DNA from 3 places in the Bacillus sp. C1 genome. Region 3 is predicted to be linked to each of the others. Evidence: riboswitches for the same ligand, from Rfam matches in the RefSeq annotation. Region 3 holds a riboswitch; each other region holds the start of a gene.

Region 1 (5,006 bases), on a different contig from region 3:
AAATGCTTTTCCGTTTAAACCAAAGAATTCCATAATCCGGTCCATCACAACTGCAATACGGGCCATATACCCTGAATCTTCTAATAACGAAATAAAGAAAAAGAGCGCAAAAATTTGTGGAACGAAAACTAATACAGCCCCAACCCCAGCAATAATCCCTTCTGTAACGAGCGCTTGAATAAACTCAGAAGCACCAATCGTTGTTAAACTAGCTGTTACCCAATCCGTAAGTTGCCCTGCGAAAAATTCATCAAGCAGATCTGATAAAGGTGTACCAATCCACGTAAACGTAACCTGAAAAATAAAAAACATAACTGCTAAAAAGATGGGAAGTCCTAAAATTTTGTGTGTAATTAACTGATCAATTTTTTCTGAAAAGGGAATCTTTCCTTCCTTTTCATGCTGAATTACATTTGTTTTTAACTTTTCAATATACGCCGCACGCGCATTGTAAATATGCTGTTCTAGCGTACCATCAACTGCCGATTCTAAAGCAGAGCGAATAACTACTAACTTTTCATAAACAGGCAATCTTTTTACTTCTTGCTCCACTACTTCGTTATTGCTTAAAAATTGCAGTGCTAGCCATCTTGGGTGTTTATAATTTTCTTTTGTTAAAAGATTTATAATATCGATAATTCCTGCATCTACTTTTTCACCGTAAGAAAGAATGAACGGCTTCTTCTCTTTCTCCCCACTCTCATGAAGAGTAGCAAGTAACTTGTCGCATCCTTTTCCACTTCTTGCGACAACAGGAACAACTGTTACACCTAATATTTCCGACAATTTTTTCACATTAATAACGATTCCACGCTGCTTCGCTACATCAATCATATTTAAACCGATAGAAACTGTTTTACCAAATTCCAGTAGTTGCAGTGTTAAATGCATATTACGTTCAAATTGAGAAGAGTCTACAATATTTAGCATATGATGAAATTCTTCTGTTAATAGAAAGTTTGTCACAACACCTTCATCACGAGATACAGGGTTTAAATCATATACACCTGGTAAATCGATTAATGTACCTTGCTTACCCTTTAATTTACCAACTTTCTTTTCTACCGTTACCCCGCTCCAGTTCCCTACATATTCATAAGAACCTGTTAGCGCATTAAACAATGATGTTTTCCCTGTATTCGGGTTCCCTAATAACGCAACCTTATTCACGCTAATTCCACCTTTATCATTTTCGCGTCACAATGACGAATGCTAATAAGTTGCCCGCGGCACTCTAATGTACATGGACCTTTGAACATCGCTTTTTGTTTCATACGAAGTTCACTCCCCTCTGAAAGGCCGAACGCAGCTAATCTACGCTTTAATAACTTATCTAGTGACTGGATGTTTTTCACTACTACTTTCTCACCTATTTGAATATCAACTAAACTCATAATCTCCCCCCCAAAAAAGAGAATGATAATTATTTTCAGAAGGATTATATCATATCCTATTTATGAAGTACTATATCTTTTTTTTTATATTTATTAACAGTTTCGGACAATTATATTCAAATAGTTTTTTACACTATATAACCATTTGAAATATTTCAACATGCAAGTCACTACTATGAAGAAAAAAGGCTCTAATCGCTTCTATCCTTGCTCAAAATTTCTCTTTAAGCTCAAAAAATTTATGTATATATAAGGTTCATCACCATAAGTTGGGAATGAGACATATAGAGAAGGGGTACACTCCATTCCAAGTGGACGCTTTCCGTCCTTGTATTAAAAATGAATCATTTTCCAAAAATCCCCCCATGTTACGGTGATGAACCTATACCTATATAAATCCATTTTGATTTTTCGACACATAACCCGCTGCTGTGGAGAACAAAAAGTGCTCTACACTCTTGTTTCAACTTGGCATGGGGCAGGAAGAGGGGCTGACCGCTTCTATGCATGCCGGATGCTCTCTCCCACCTAAAAAGAATGGTTTGATGTTAGTTTTTCAATTTGTATTTATATATAAACGCCATTTGCCATTCTCATCCATTTCAATTACAATAAACCTAGCAAATAAAGAATCTCGTTATCACAGGGGGAGCCTCGTTGCTGAGAGGGAACACTTCGTTCCGACCCTTAGAACCTGTTAGTTAATGCTAACGTAGGAATTGTGCAAACGTCGAAATACATATAGCTCCTCATTTTCTATTTACGTATTTCCTATCTCCCTATGGTAATTTATTCTTTTTTTGTGCAACTTACATTTAGGGGGAATGACAACATGCGTAACACCAATTTACAAGCGATGATTGAAGCGGCTATCCTTGCAGCCTTTGCCTTGATCATCGACATTTTACCACTCTCAATTAAACTTCCAACAGGTGGTTCCATTTCATTTGCTATGATTCCTATTTTTATAATTGCATACCGCTGGGGATTTAAAACGGCTTTCTTAGGTGGATTAATCTGGGGACTACTACAAATCGTAGTCGGAGATGCGTATATTTTAACGCCTATACAAGCATTTATTGAATACTTTATTGCCTTTGCTTTTATCGGTTTTGCTGGTTTATTCTACCGCCCGATTCAGAAAGCACTTGCGAATACCCAATATTCTTCTGACGAACAACAAGGCATTGGTAGCCGTAAAGAAAAACCAATAGAAAAGAATAGCCAAGGAAAAAAGGCACTTGCTTACATTATCCTTGCTACATTTGTCGGCAGCTTAGCACGTTATTTCTGTCACTTTATTGCCGGTGTTATCTTTTTTGGACAATACGCACCGAAAGGACAATCAGCTTTCCTTTATTCATTAATTGTTAACGGCAGTACGATGCTTGCTTCATTTGCATTATGTACAGTATTACTCTTGCTTCTCTTTACAACTTCACCACGCTTATTTAAAAGCACAAGTGTATATAATACAAACACAAAAAAGAAGAGTGCCTAAATAGGTGCTCTTCTTTTTTGTAACTAACTCTTGATGGAGCATAAAAAATGGTGAATGAAATTTTATCCCGCATTAACGGGCAGTAAGACTCCCACCTCAAAATACAGCAAAAGCAAAAAAGTTAGGTGGGAGAGCAACTGCCCGTAAAAGCCCGATTCGTGAGGGCTAATAATCAGTGGGGGATGAAGACCCCCTCCACTGATTAAAGTTTCACTTTATCAGCGATTTTTCAAATATATCAACTGTTTCTCACAATATATCGGTCGCAACTTTGAATATATCAGCGATTCGACAAAGGATATCGACAAGCCAACAAAAAACGACAAAAAACACAAGAGCCCCTAGCTCCTGTTTTCCCTTCTTTCATTTTGCATCAACGGCAATTAACTTCGCTTCAATAATATATCGATTTGGCGCATCCCCTATATAATTGAATGGATAACAAGTCGTAAGTGTTAATGTTGATGCTTCTTTTTTTACAATCACTGTGCGATCATCTGCGCTTGTAATCCACTTTCTTTTAATTTCATACGTATACATTTTATGATCGTATTCAACAATGAGCGTATCCTTTTCTTTCAGTTCTCCTAACTCTGTAAATACAGTATCACGATGACCACTCAGTACCGTGTGCCCTCCTTCAGATGGAGCTGTTGTAATATCACTAACAAACATACCAACACCTTTTTTTAAAGTCGTATCATTTGTCCCCCAGTATATAGAGAACTTCTTCTTTATTTTTGGAATACTTAATAGCGCTACTTTTTCACCTTCTTGATATTGCATTTGCGAAGAAGGTATTTGAGAATTTACAAGTGTTTTAATGGAATACCCCTTTGATTTTATCTTTTCAAAATGCTGCACTTCTTCTGCTGTTAACTCTTGTGCTGCACTTTTTCCTTTATACCATTCAAAAGAATAATACCCTCCTATAAGAACACCAAGTATCATGAAAACAAGTCCAATACGATTTACAACTCTCACTTTTAATCCCTCCATGCAAAAAATGGTAGGAGAATCCTACCATTTTTAATATGTGAAGTTATCCTATTCTTTATAGACAAATTAAAAATTCATTTGTTATTTTATTTTTACGGCAAGTATCCAAACAATGATCTTAACGCTACAAAGCATGTACTTACTATCTCCAAATAGCTATATAGCTAAACATAAAAAAAGTATTGCAGATTTCTCTACAATACTTTTTAGTGTCTCAGTATTCACTTATTACTTTCCTGTTACTCTAGAATAGGAGGGTCTGGAGCGATACCCATTTGTCTTGACTCAGTTTTCCTAAATTGGTTAGTGACGTTACACTTACGACGTTGAATACTCCATGCCTGTAAAGGATTTGTGAAAATGACTCTTCGCTCTTCATTAGGGGTCTCTTCTTCAAATTTACAACTTTCGCTCCATTTACACCACTTCATTGTAAACTTGGAAGAAGAATGATCGCTTTCTCGATCAAACAAATACGAAAAACTCATATCTCCAGCTAACGTAACTGTATTACTAGCTGATAACAAAGCGATGGTCATCCAACGTCTCTCCATTCCCTCCTACCCCATTTCACAGTGCCTAAAGCTTATTTTACCTAAAATGTGCTTGCCTTTTACCTTACACCTATAAGTCTATCTAAAAAACGACTACGCAACTATCGATTTTTCTTACAAATCACCTTACATTTTTGTAAGAAACAAAAAAACCTCCATCTCAACGAATGAAGGTTTTCAATCACTTTTCATCTATATATTTTTTCATATCATCTAATCCGGCTTCATACAGTTGCAGCATCATTCCGTGCGAAATTGCTCCAAGAACTAAAGTCATTCCAATCAGTGAAATACGAATAGCAGGAATATCAATTAAGTAAGCTAACATACCAATAACAATGGTTAAAAGTAATGCTTTTATAAATGTCATACTTGTATATTGTTTCTTTTTCATAATCCTCATCCTTTTGGAAGCGTTTTCTTGATATAGTTATTATATCATATCATCAGATCTTTTGGTGGGTATTTCTGTAAAAAGAACGTTGTTAAAAAAATGCCTCTGAGACAGATTACATTCTTTTTGATTTACTCGCCTCTACTAGCTAAACCTGTTGGACG
Region 2 (5,006 bases), on a different contig from region 3:
TATCGCTTGTATGCTAGCTGCTTTCGTTGCAAGCAAAATGGGTAAAGAGCTAAATGAAGACCCCGAATACTTACAACGTTTAAAAGAAGGCATGATTCCAAAATTGGAAGAAAAGAAAGAGTTTGTTGGTGCAAAGGGCGCTAAATTATCCGTTATTCTCTTCTTATTCGCAACTCTTTTTGTTGTTCTTCTTGGTTCATTTGAAGCACTTCGTCCAGGATGGATCGTCGATGGAAAATTAGTTCGTCTTTCAATGCCGAATACAATTGAAATGGTCATGCTAACGATCGCTGCTCTTATTATTATTTTCTGTAAGCCAAATGTAGAAAGTATAGTATCTGGAAACGTCTTTAAAGCTGGTGCTACAGCTGTTGTGGCTATTTTCGGTATCGCTTGGATGGGAGACACATTCTTTAATGGAAACTTGAATATGATTCAAGGATCAATCCAACATTTAGTAACAAGTGCACCGTGGTTATTCGCTATTGCGCTATTTATTCTATCCATTTTACTATATAGCCAAGCTGCAACAGTACGTGCTTTAATGCCACTTGGATTATCACTTGGCATCTCGCCAGCACTTCTTATTGCCATGTTCCCTGCCGTAAACGGTTATTTCTTCATTCCAAACTACGGAACAATTGTGGCTGCGATCAACTTTGACCGTACAGGAACGACACGTATTGGTAAATATGTATTAAATCATAGCTTTATGATCCCTGGCCTAGTCGCAACAATTTCTGCCATTGGGATTGGCATGCTCTTAATTTCAATTATGTTTTAACGAACAAAAAGCACAAACTTTTTCTGAATAAAGTTTGTGCTTGTTTATTTAATCAAATTTCTCCCTCCCTAAATTAAAACCCATTCAATTTTTGATTTCCCTTTCCAAAATCATCAAAATTCGGATGATCAATTTTATAATGTGTAGCTTGAAAAAACATTGAGAGTAATAAAAGTCCCACCGATAATATTCCTAATACAATTCCACCGCCTACATGTTCTCCATATCTTCCCTGCAGCTCTGTATTTAAAAAATGTCCTACAAACCCCGCAGTTCCCCCCCCTAAAAAACCTAATCCATAAATAATTTTTCCAACTGCTGTTTTAGGATTTATTGCTTCTTTTAAAATAGTTTCCCGGAATTTATAACCTATTATTTTACATATCAGAAAACACCCTACCATTCCAACACCAATTTCCCACATACTTCCCCATTTATACCACGTTGCCATCAAAGTAAATATGCAAGATAAATCAAACTGAATAATACCAAAATAAATTCGCCAACCTAAATACTTCTCGCACTTAAATATATAAGAAAGTACAGCTAACAAAAAGTTTAAAAGCAAACCGGAAATAACATATAATATACTATCCGGCCATGTAACTAAACATGCACACCCAAAAACGAACGGAAAAAAAACACTATAATAAATCCCTTTATATAGCCTTATATCTTTTTTGGTGTTCAAATTTTCACTTCCCTATATGCGTTATATAAATCTTTTATAAGAAAAAGCAGCTTATTTCTTTTTAAGCTGCTGTCTCTTTCTTATTTATTTACTTGTTCCATAAGTTTCTTTGTACTTTCATAATGTGAATCTGCTAGGCTAATTGCAGAAATAACCGAAACGCCATCTGCCCCAGCCTCTATAACAGAAGCAGCATTTTCAGCCGTAATCCCTCCAATTCCAACAATCGGAATTGTAAGCCCTTCTTCTCTAAAATGACGTAACCCTTTTGTTCCCTGTACGGCTTTCGTATCTTTCTTCGTGCTCGTTGGAAAGATAGGTCCTACTCCTAAATAATCCGCTCCATTTGCAATGGCAAAGTGCGCTTCCTCTATCGTATGAGCAGATACCCCAACAATTTTATCACCCATTTTTTTACGGACTGATGTAATTCCTTCATCATCTTGTCCGACATGAACACCGTCTGCATCTAATTCAATTGCTAAGTCTACATCATCATTTACGATAAATGGAACACCATGTTCTTTACAAAGTGCTTGTAACTCTTTTGCAAAGTGGACCCGTTCTTTTCCAATTAAAGCTCCCTTACCCTTTTCACGAAATTGAAAAAGGGTCACTCCACCATCGAGCGCTTCTTTCATTACTTGTAACGGATTCTTTTGGCAGTTGTTACTACCCATAATAAAATAGACTTGCAATAATTTGGACATTTTCTCTGCTTCAATACGTGCCATTTCCCTCATCCCTTCTTACTGCACCTCTTGAATATTTCCATATCGTTCAACCTCAATAGCAGTAACGTTTGCTAATTGATTCAAAAACTCAATTTGGAAACTTCCTGGTCCTTTCTCTACCGTTTTACTTGCAGCGATTTCTGCCGCCACACCATAAAAGGTTAATGCAGCAACTGCCGCTTTTACATAATCCTTTTCCACTGCCGCAAATGCTCCCATTACAGAAGTTAATAGACAACCGGTCCCTGTTACTTTCGTTAAAATGGGATGACCGTTACGAACAATTATTGTTCGCTCACCATCTGTTACAACGTCTTCTTTTCCAGTAATCACTGCAACTGTATCTAGTTCATCTGCTGCTTGTTTCGCAATTCCTACAACATCACCGTTTCCATTTCCGGCATCGACACCTTTAATTTCCCATTTTTCATTAATTACATTCGCAATTTCTGCTGCATTTCCGCGAATCATCGCTAACTTCACTTCACTCGGTATATATGTTGCAACCTCTGTTCGGTAAGAGGTTGCTCCTGCACCAACTGGATCAAATAATACTGGTACATCGTGCATGTTTGCTGATTTCCCAGCAAGAAGCATCGCTTCTACGTCTTCAGGACGAAGTGTACCCATATTTAAAACGAGTGCTCCTGCAATACGAGCCATTTCCGCTACTTCTTCTTTTGCATACGCCATAACTGGCGACGCCCCTAACGCAAGCAAACCATTAGCTGTAAAATTTGTCACAACAACATTTGTAATATTATGCACAAGTGGATTAGACTCTCTCACTACTTCGACTACTTTTATGATTTCTTGTATATTCATTCTTCTCATCTCCTAACTTAGTAATGGGAGATACACAAAAAGACACTTTGCGTATGCAAAGTGTCTGAACATGTGCTTGTACACTCTCCCTACGCTGGCATTATCCAACAGGTTCTAATGGTCAACGGCGGTTTAGCCGTACTCTCAGTCTGCATCCACAAACTCCCATGTGTTTTCTTATTCATCTACTTCAGAGTCTACTCTTATTCTCTTAAAATAACAAGTTAAACATCTGATATTAAAACCTCTCTTTTTTAGCACCATTCCATGTGAAAACAGAAGGAGGAAATAAGCTGAGGACTTCTTTTTTTATAACCACGATTTTAAAAAAGAGTGAGAGGAAATTAAAATTCCTCTCACTCTTTTGTACATTATTTTAAGCCTTTAGATACTTCTTTTACCATCTCTGAAACAGACTCAAGTCCGCCGCCAGATAGGTACCAGTAGTTTGCATCTAGATAGATTACATTACCATTTTTCGCAGCGTTTGTTTTGCTAACAATTTCATTTTCTACAACTTGTTTCGCAGAAGATTTCCCGCCAACAACAGCACCCCGATCGATTACAAATAAGTAATCTGGGTTTTTCTCTAAGATATATTCAAATGAAATTTTATTACCATGTGTATCTGCTTTCAGTCCTGTATCAACAGGAGCTACACCAAATACGTCATGAATAATACCAAAACGAGAATTTGGACCATATGCACTTACTTGACCATCATTTGCTAAGATAATTAAACCTTTTTTATCACTCTTTGTAGCTTTTTCATTCAATGCTTTTACGTCTTTTTCAACTGCTGCAATTTCTTTTTTCGCTTTATCTTCTTTACCAAAGATTTTCGCTAACATTTCTGTGTTGTCTTTAAATGATTTCATATACTCTTTTGTATCTTGTTCTACATAAATTGTTGGGGCAATTTTTTCAAATTCTTTGTATGAATCAGATTGTCTACCAGAAATGATAATTAAATCCGGTGCGATTTCATTAATTTTTTCAAAATCTGGCTCTTTTAAACCACCAACGTTTGTATACTTTTTATCTTTATATTTAGAAAGATATTCTGGAATATTCTTTTGTGGTACACCAGCTACGTCAACACCTAATTTATCTAACGTATCTAAAGAACCGAAGTCAAATACGACAACTTTTTTCGGATTTGTTTTAACTTTCGTTTCTCCTAATTTGTGCTTAATGGTAATTTCTTTACTTTCACTTGCTTCCGTTTTCTTCTCAGAAGAAGCGTTATTACTACATGCTACAGCAACAATAGCAAGCATGAATGTTAATAGTAACATTGCTAATTTCTTCACTTCAATCACCTCTATAAATTTTTTAAAATTATTTTAAATCGATAGTAAGTTAGTACTATCAAAATAACTTCCACTATGAAAAGTAAATACAAATGTTATTTCCTGCTATTTCTTCAATATGAATATCCATATCATAAATATCTTTCAAAACGGCCGGATCTATAATCTCATCTGTTGCTCCTTCTTTCATAACTTTTCCATCTTTCAAAGCAACGATCCGATCTGAGTAACAAGAAGCAAAGTTAATGTCATGAATGACAATTACAATTGTTTTACCAAGTTCTTCAACTAAGCGTCTCAGCACTTTCATAATTTGAACGGAATGTTTCATATCTAAATTGTTAAGTGGCTCATCTAGCAAAATATATTCTGTATTTTGAGCAATGACCATTGCGATATAAGCTCTTTGCCTTTGCCCACCACTAAGCTGGTCTAAGTACTTATATTGGATATCTTCAAGTTCCATATAGCGAATGGCTTCCTCAATATGATTCCAATCTTCTTTCGACAGATTTCCTTGTGAATATGGAAACCTTCCAAAACTAACTAATTCCCGAATTGTAAGTCTTAAATTAATATGATTCGTTTGCTTTAAAATAGAGATTTTTTTGGCAAGTTCATTACTATTCCATTCGCCAATTTCCTTATCCTCTATATAA
Region 3 (5,006 bases):
TAGCTTTGGATATAGTCGATAATCAACGTTATCTCGCTCTTTTAATTGTTCTTTCCAAAGAGGAATTTCTATTTTTGATTGAACTTGATAGTCTCGTTCTCCTTGAATAATGAAAAGCGGCGTCTTTTGTTCTTTTGACAGTTCTGCTGCCTTAATTTTATGAATAGAATCCCAAAATACAGGTGATCCTAAATAAAAATCTTTTGGAGGGTTCTGACTAGAGAAGTTAGGATCGTTTAATAATTTAAATTGCGCTTTGTAAAATTTATATTCTTCAGGTTTCATTCTACCGATAGAATACAAGTAATCAAATTGGTCTAAAACAACATCTTGGATTGTACGAGCTGGTCCTCCCATCACAATTGCCCCAGCGATATTTTGATTTTGGTCTTTTTCAATCATTTTCGGAACCATCATTCCACCTTGGCTATGACCAAGGATATAAATTTGATTCTTGTCTATCATAGGTTCATTTTGAAGAAAACGAGTGGTAAGAAGTGCATCGTCCGTTGTCTCTTTATCAACTGTATAAAAAGGGCTTAATTGTGTTTTCAAGCCATGTTCATACGTTCGTTTATTATAGCGAAGAACAGCAATTCCTTTCGAAGCAAGCCCTTCAGCTAAATCGCGAAAAGGTTTTAAAGCAAACGCAGTTTCATCCTGATCGCTTGCTCCAGATCCTTGAACAAGAATAACTGCTGGGAAAGGGCCCTTTCCTTTCGGAACAGACAATGTTCCTGGTAGTGGAAACGCGCCACTTCCGACCACTACTTCTTTTTCAACAAACGATTCAGGCTTACTATATGATGGACGTTCTGCAACAGGACTAAACGACATACTAAGTTGAAAATCATCTACTTTTCCAGATGGGTCTAATTTAATTAGTAAAGGTACAGTAAATTGTTCAAAAACTAGTCCCACTTCTACATTTGTATGTACAGAATTCGTCTCTTTTTGTTTCACTTCCCCAATACCAATAAAGGAACCTGCTTCTAATTGCAGCGGTAATCCCTCCCAATATCCTTCCAATCCCTTTTCGGATAGTACCTTCTGTAAAGATCGAGAAGTTAAGTCAAATGCAGCTTTATAATTTTCATTGTGCATATTACGGATAAATGTAAGAGTAGTAGATATAACAGGATTTTCATCATCAACATTGTCTATTTCTTTTATATTTGTGTTTGTTTCCTTTAATGTCGAAATAAATCGGTAGCTGAACGGATTATTATATGTATCTGGATAAAAACTTGTTTTTAATACATCCGTATTCCTATCCTCATATAAACTTGCGAAATTTTTAGGTAAAATTACTTCCTCCGCATATGAAATAGAAGGAATACTTATCGCACAAATGGCACTAACGAGTAAAATTTTATTCCCTATTCGTTTTCTCGTTCTCATATTTATTAGTTCCTTTCCAAAATTAATTTTTTCAACATACATCCCAATTCATGCAATCCGAATGAATATTGTAAAAGAAATTAATAATCTCTTTTACAATCAACCCTAAACAAACTTCAACAAAAAATCTCTTCTTCCTCTTTTTTATTATATAAATTCTTTATAATATGTAATCGATTCATTACTAAAAATAACTGTTCTAAAACAGGGAGGGAATAACAAAAAAATGACTAAACTAAGTTAGTCATTTTTTATACTCTTACCTGCATGATGAGCGACATATCTTTTACTTATAAACTTACATCTTCTACTTGTTTTTTCACTGGCCATTCTTCTAACGTGTAAGCCATCTCCCAAAATGAATATTCGTATTGACTGCTAATTACAAAATGCTGTTTCATCCGCTTACGGTCAACTTCTGTTACCGTTTCCGCAATCGCATCTAGTCTAGCAATTTGCTCCTCTACTAAAGTACGGAACCAGTCAGATCCGTATGCTGAAATCCATTCTTGGTAAATTGGCTCTTCAGGTTTACATTCTTTGAGTTTCTCGCCGATTTCATAATAAAGCCAATAGCACGGTAAAATCGCCGCAATCACATCCCCGATATGCCCTTCATATGCAGCGCGATACATATGTGATGTATACGCATAAGCGGTTGGAGCAGGAATGAATGATTTTTTTTCTTCTTCCGTAATTCCTAATTTTTTCGCGAAATTCTCATGTAGTGATAATTCAGCTTGATATGTATTTTGCGCATGATGTGCCATACGAGCTGTTGTTTCTAATTCAGTAGCTTTTGCCGCTCCTAACGATTGTACTCTTGCAAAATGACTTAAATAATATGAATCTTGCAAAACATAATAACGGAAACTAGCTAAATCTAATGTTCCTTCTCCTAGTTTTGTCACAAATGGATGGTTAAAACTTGCTTCCCAAATCGGATTAACTTCTTTACGTAATAATTGTGAAAATGACATAATAGACCCTCCAATAAACATTTGTAATAGAAAAAAATAAAACGAGTTTCTTAACTAAACTACTAGGATCCACTCAAATAAGTGTGTAAAATAAAAAAGCTTTCTTTACACATACGTAAAGAAAGCGGACTGGACATCATTAATATTTTAAAAATATTATCTTCTGTCACTTCCACTTCCCTACGCTAGTATTACCCAGATCAGGTCCTAAGGGTTTCAAAGGTATTCTTTGGTCTCAGCCGGTAAAAGGCCCCCCTAGTGGATAGATATAAACTATTTATTTCATATTAATCATAACATATTTTAGAGTACCATCAAATATGATTAATAAATTTAGCACTAATATACATACACAACTACTTTTCATCACACATCTTTCCGATACAAATTAATTAAATCTTTCAAAGCTGCCGCTGCTGCTCCTCTTGGACTTGAAGCTCCCCCGGTTGAAGTAACTTTCCCCATTGTGTCGGTATGAAAAGTAATTCCTTTTTCCGTCCCATTTACATGCGCTAGTGGGTGCCCTTTCTCTATTTCACGCGGATATACTTCAAGTTTAAGATTTCCTAAGTGATCTTTATATGCTTTCGCAATTAGTTTTAGAGATTTACCATGTTCTTTTGCTTTCTCTATATCTTGTTTTGTAACACCTTCTATCCCATTTACACATACGTAATCAAGGGCGTATTCCGACTGAAATAGACTATTCGCTAGCAATAATAGTTTACAAGCACTATCCATTCCACTTACATCTAATGATGGATTTGTTTCGGCGATTCCTTTTTGCTGTGCTTGATGTAACGCTTCTTCGAATGTTACATCTTCTTCGTACATCTTTGTAAGAATATAATTTGTTGTTCCATTTAAAATGCCTTCTATACTTTTAATTTGGCACCCTGCTAAACTATATTGTCCAATATCTAATGTAGGGAGTGCGGCAGCAGTTGCTCCGCTATAACAAATACGTACGTTTGCGAGTTTTGCTTTTTCTTTTATTTCTTTCCATGCGTTAACAAGTGCTCCTTTCGAAATAGCTACTACATCCATCTGATTTTCAATTGCTGTCTGCATGTATGTTTTTCCTGGTTCCCCAGTTTGAAGATTAGTTGGTGTTGATTCAATGAATACAGTACCAAGAGGAAATTTTTCATTTTTATCAAGCGGATAGTGTTCCGTATACTTCTCTAATGCATAAGAACCAGTACCATAAGTTAATAAATTTTCAATATGTAAACCCTCTTCATTATACAGGCTGACTGCCCTTCCAATAATCCCAGTAAAAATTAGTTCGATTCCGTATACCTCTTTTATATATGAAGATTTCTCAAATACTAATTTCAAAAATTCTTTTCCAACAGTTCCATATCCAGACATCACTACGTTAACTCTCATATCATCACCTCAAATTATTATGCTATTTTAATATTAACTCCATTATACTCCGAATGTATGATACGATTCACGAAGTAAAACTCCCTCAGAAGAACTTGAGGGAGTTATTACATTTCCATATCAATATGAATCCAGTTATTCTGGTAAATTTGATAATTTTCTAGCAATATCTCGATAAAACGCATTAATATCAGAAAACCCTAATGCATCCGATACACTTAATCCCACCATATCAAGGTGATCCCAGTTTTGCTTTGTCTCAATATGATTCCATTTTCCGCGCTCTGGTGTACCACTACTATTTATAACTACATCAGTAGAAGGTCCTACCATGGAATTTGTATTTACTACACCGTCATTTTGCCACCAAGATGACTCAATAAATGGCCGATTTTGTTCATACCTTGCGTATGATCCTAAGAAAATCGCATTCCCCATTAATGTTTTATTCATGGTAATGTGCGGGAAATGAAGCCCTGTTAAAGGCGCTGCCTGTGTTGCATGTCCACTGTAAGAGAAATAATAAACATCTGGTTGCGCTTTTACCCAATCATTCAATTCTTTCGCTCCATCTGTACTTAAATCCCATTGGCTTATATCTTTCCCATCTTTCAAAATAGAACTATTTAACACACGGTTTGCATATTGATAAAATGATTCTCCCGCTTTCTTTTTCATTCCCCATTGATCCAATTTAAAATCATATAATGATAGATTATTATTTTCTCCAATTCCGGCAGTTGCGACTAATAATTGCTTTACAGCTGGCAAAAGTAAACTCCCATCTGCAAGAGTTGTCCCATTATGCGGGGTTGCTAATGTTGTTACACTATGAACATATGACTTTCCGCCTTGGAACAATGGCGATATCTTCACATCAGTATGCTGTTTCGCATATGCTCGTTCATCTTGATTCCCTTCTTTCAACAATTGAACAAGCGTGCGGATCGTTTGACCTCCCATGCTATGTCCTACTAAATGAACCTTATTTGTTTCATTCCAATTTGAAATAAATCCATTATATGTTCTTCCATAACGATCATGCCCATGTTTCTCAGCGTGATATGCCCCGTAATCAACTGTTCCACCACTAATTTGAGCATATAACTCACAAGCACGATCCCAGTTACTTGATAACGGTCCAACAGCAGCAGTATGTACACTGTATCCATCTCTCTTTAAATTCTCTTGAATATCATGTACACCTCCCCAATACTTCACACCTAACAATTC

The links. A riboswitch is a leader RNA that binds a small molecule or an ion and turns the genes downstream of it on or off. The one in region 3 is predicted to bind thiamine pyrophosphate.
Region 1: another riboswitch for thiamine pyrophosphate. It lies ahead of thiT (energy-coupled thiamine transporter ThiT); the one in region 3 lies ahead of tenA (thiaminase II).
Region 2: another riboswitch for thiamine pyrophosphate. It lies ahead of thiM (hydroxyethylthiazole kinase); the one in region 3 lies ahead of tenA (thiaminase II).

The regions. Positions count from the first base shown of each region.
Region 1 covers NZ_JBTMZT010000016.1:47,740-52,745, reverse strand. Annotated here, with positions in the region: gene feoB (ferrous iron transport protein B) at 1-1,170, opposite strand, end outside; gene ACX5JI_RS24285 (FeoA family protein) at 1,167-1,394, opposite strand; TPP riboswitch at 2,030-2,131, shown strand; gene thiT (energy-coupled thiamine transporter ThiT) at 2,227-2,895, shown strand; gene srtD (class D sortase, LPxTATN-specific) at 3,259-3,879, opposite strand; gene ACX5JI_RS24270 (hypothetical protein) at 4,134-4,448, opposite strand; gene ACX5JI_RS24265 (hypothetical protein) at 4,630-4,842, opposite strand.
Region 2 covers NZ_JBTMZT010000005.1:106,333-111,338, reverse strand. Annotated here, with positions in the region: gene ACX5JI_RS16605 (anaerobic C4-dicarboxylate transporter family protein) at 1-784, shown strand, start outside; gene ACX5JI_RS16600 (hypothetical protein) at 858-1,208, opposite strand; gene thiE (thiamine phosphate synthase) at 1,556-2,209, opposite strand; gene thiM (hydroxyethylthiazole kinase) at 2,225-3,034, opposite strand; TPP riboswitch at 3,104-3,213, opposite strand; gene ACX5JI_RS16585 (siderophore ABC transporter substrate-binding protein) at 3,406-4,347, opposite strand; gene ACX5JI_RS16580 (iron ABC transporter ATP-binding protein) at 4,421-5,006, opposite strand, start outside.
Region 3 covers NZ_JBTMZT010000010.1:2,789-7,794, forward strand. Annotated here, with positions in the region: gene ACX5JI_RS20555 (alpha/beta hydrolase) at 1-1,401, opposite strand, end outside; gene tenA (thiaminase II) at 1,692-2,381, opposite strand; TPP riboswitch at 2,542-2,648, opposite strand; gene ACX5JI_RS20565 (homoserine dehydrogenase) at 2,748-3,773, opposite strand; gene ACX5JI_RS20570 (esterase/lipase family protein) at 3,909-5,006, opposite strand, start outside.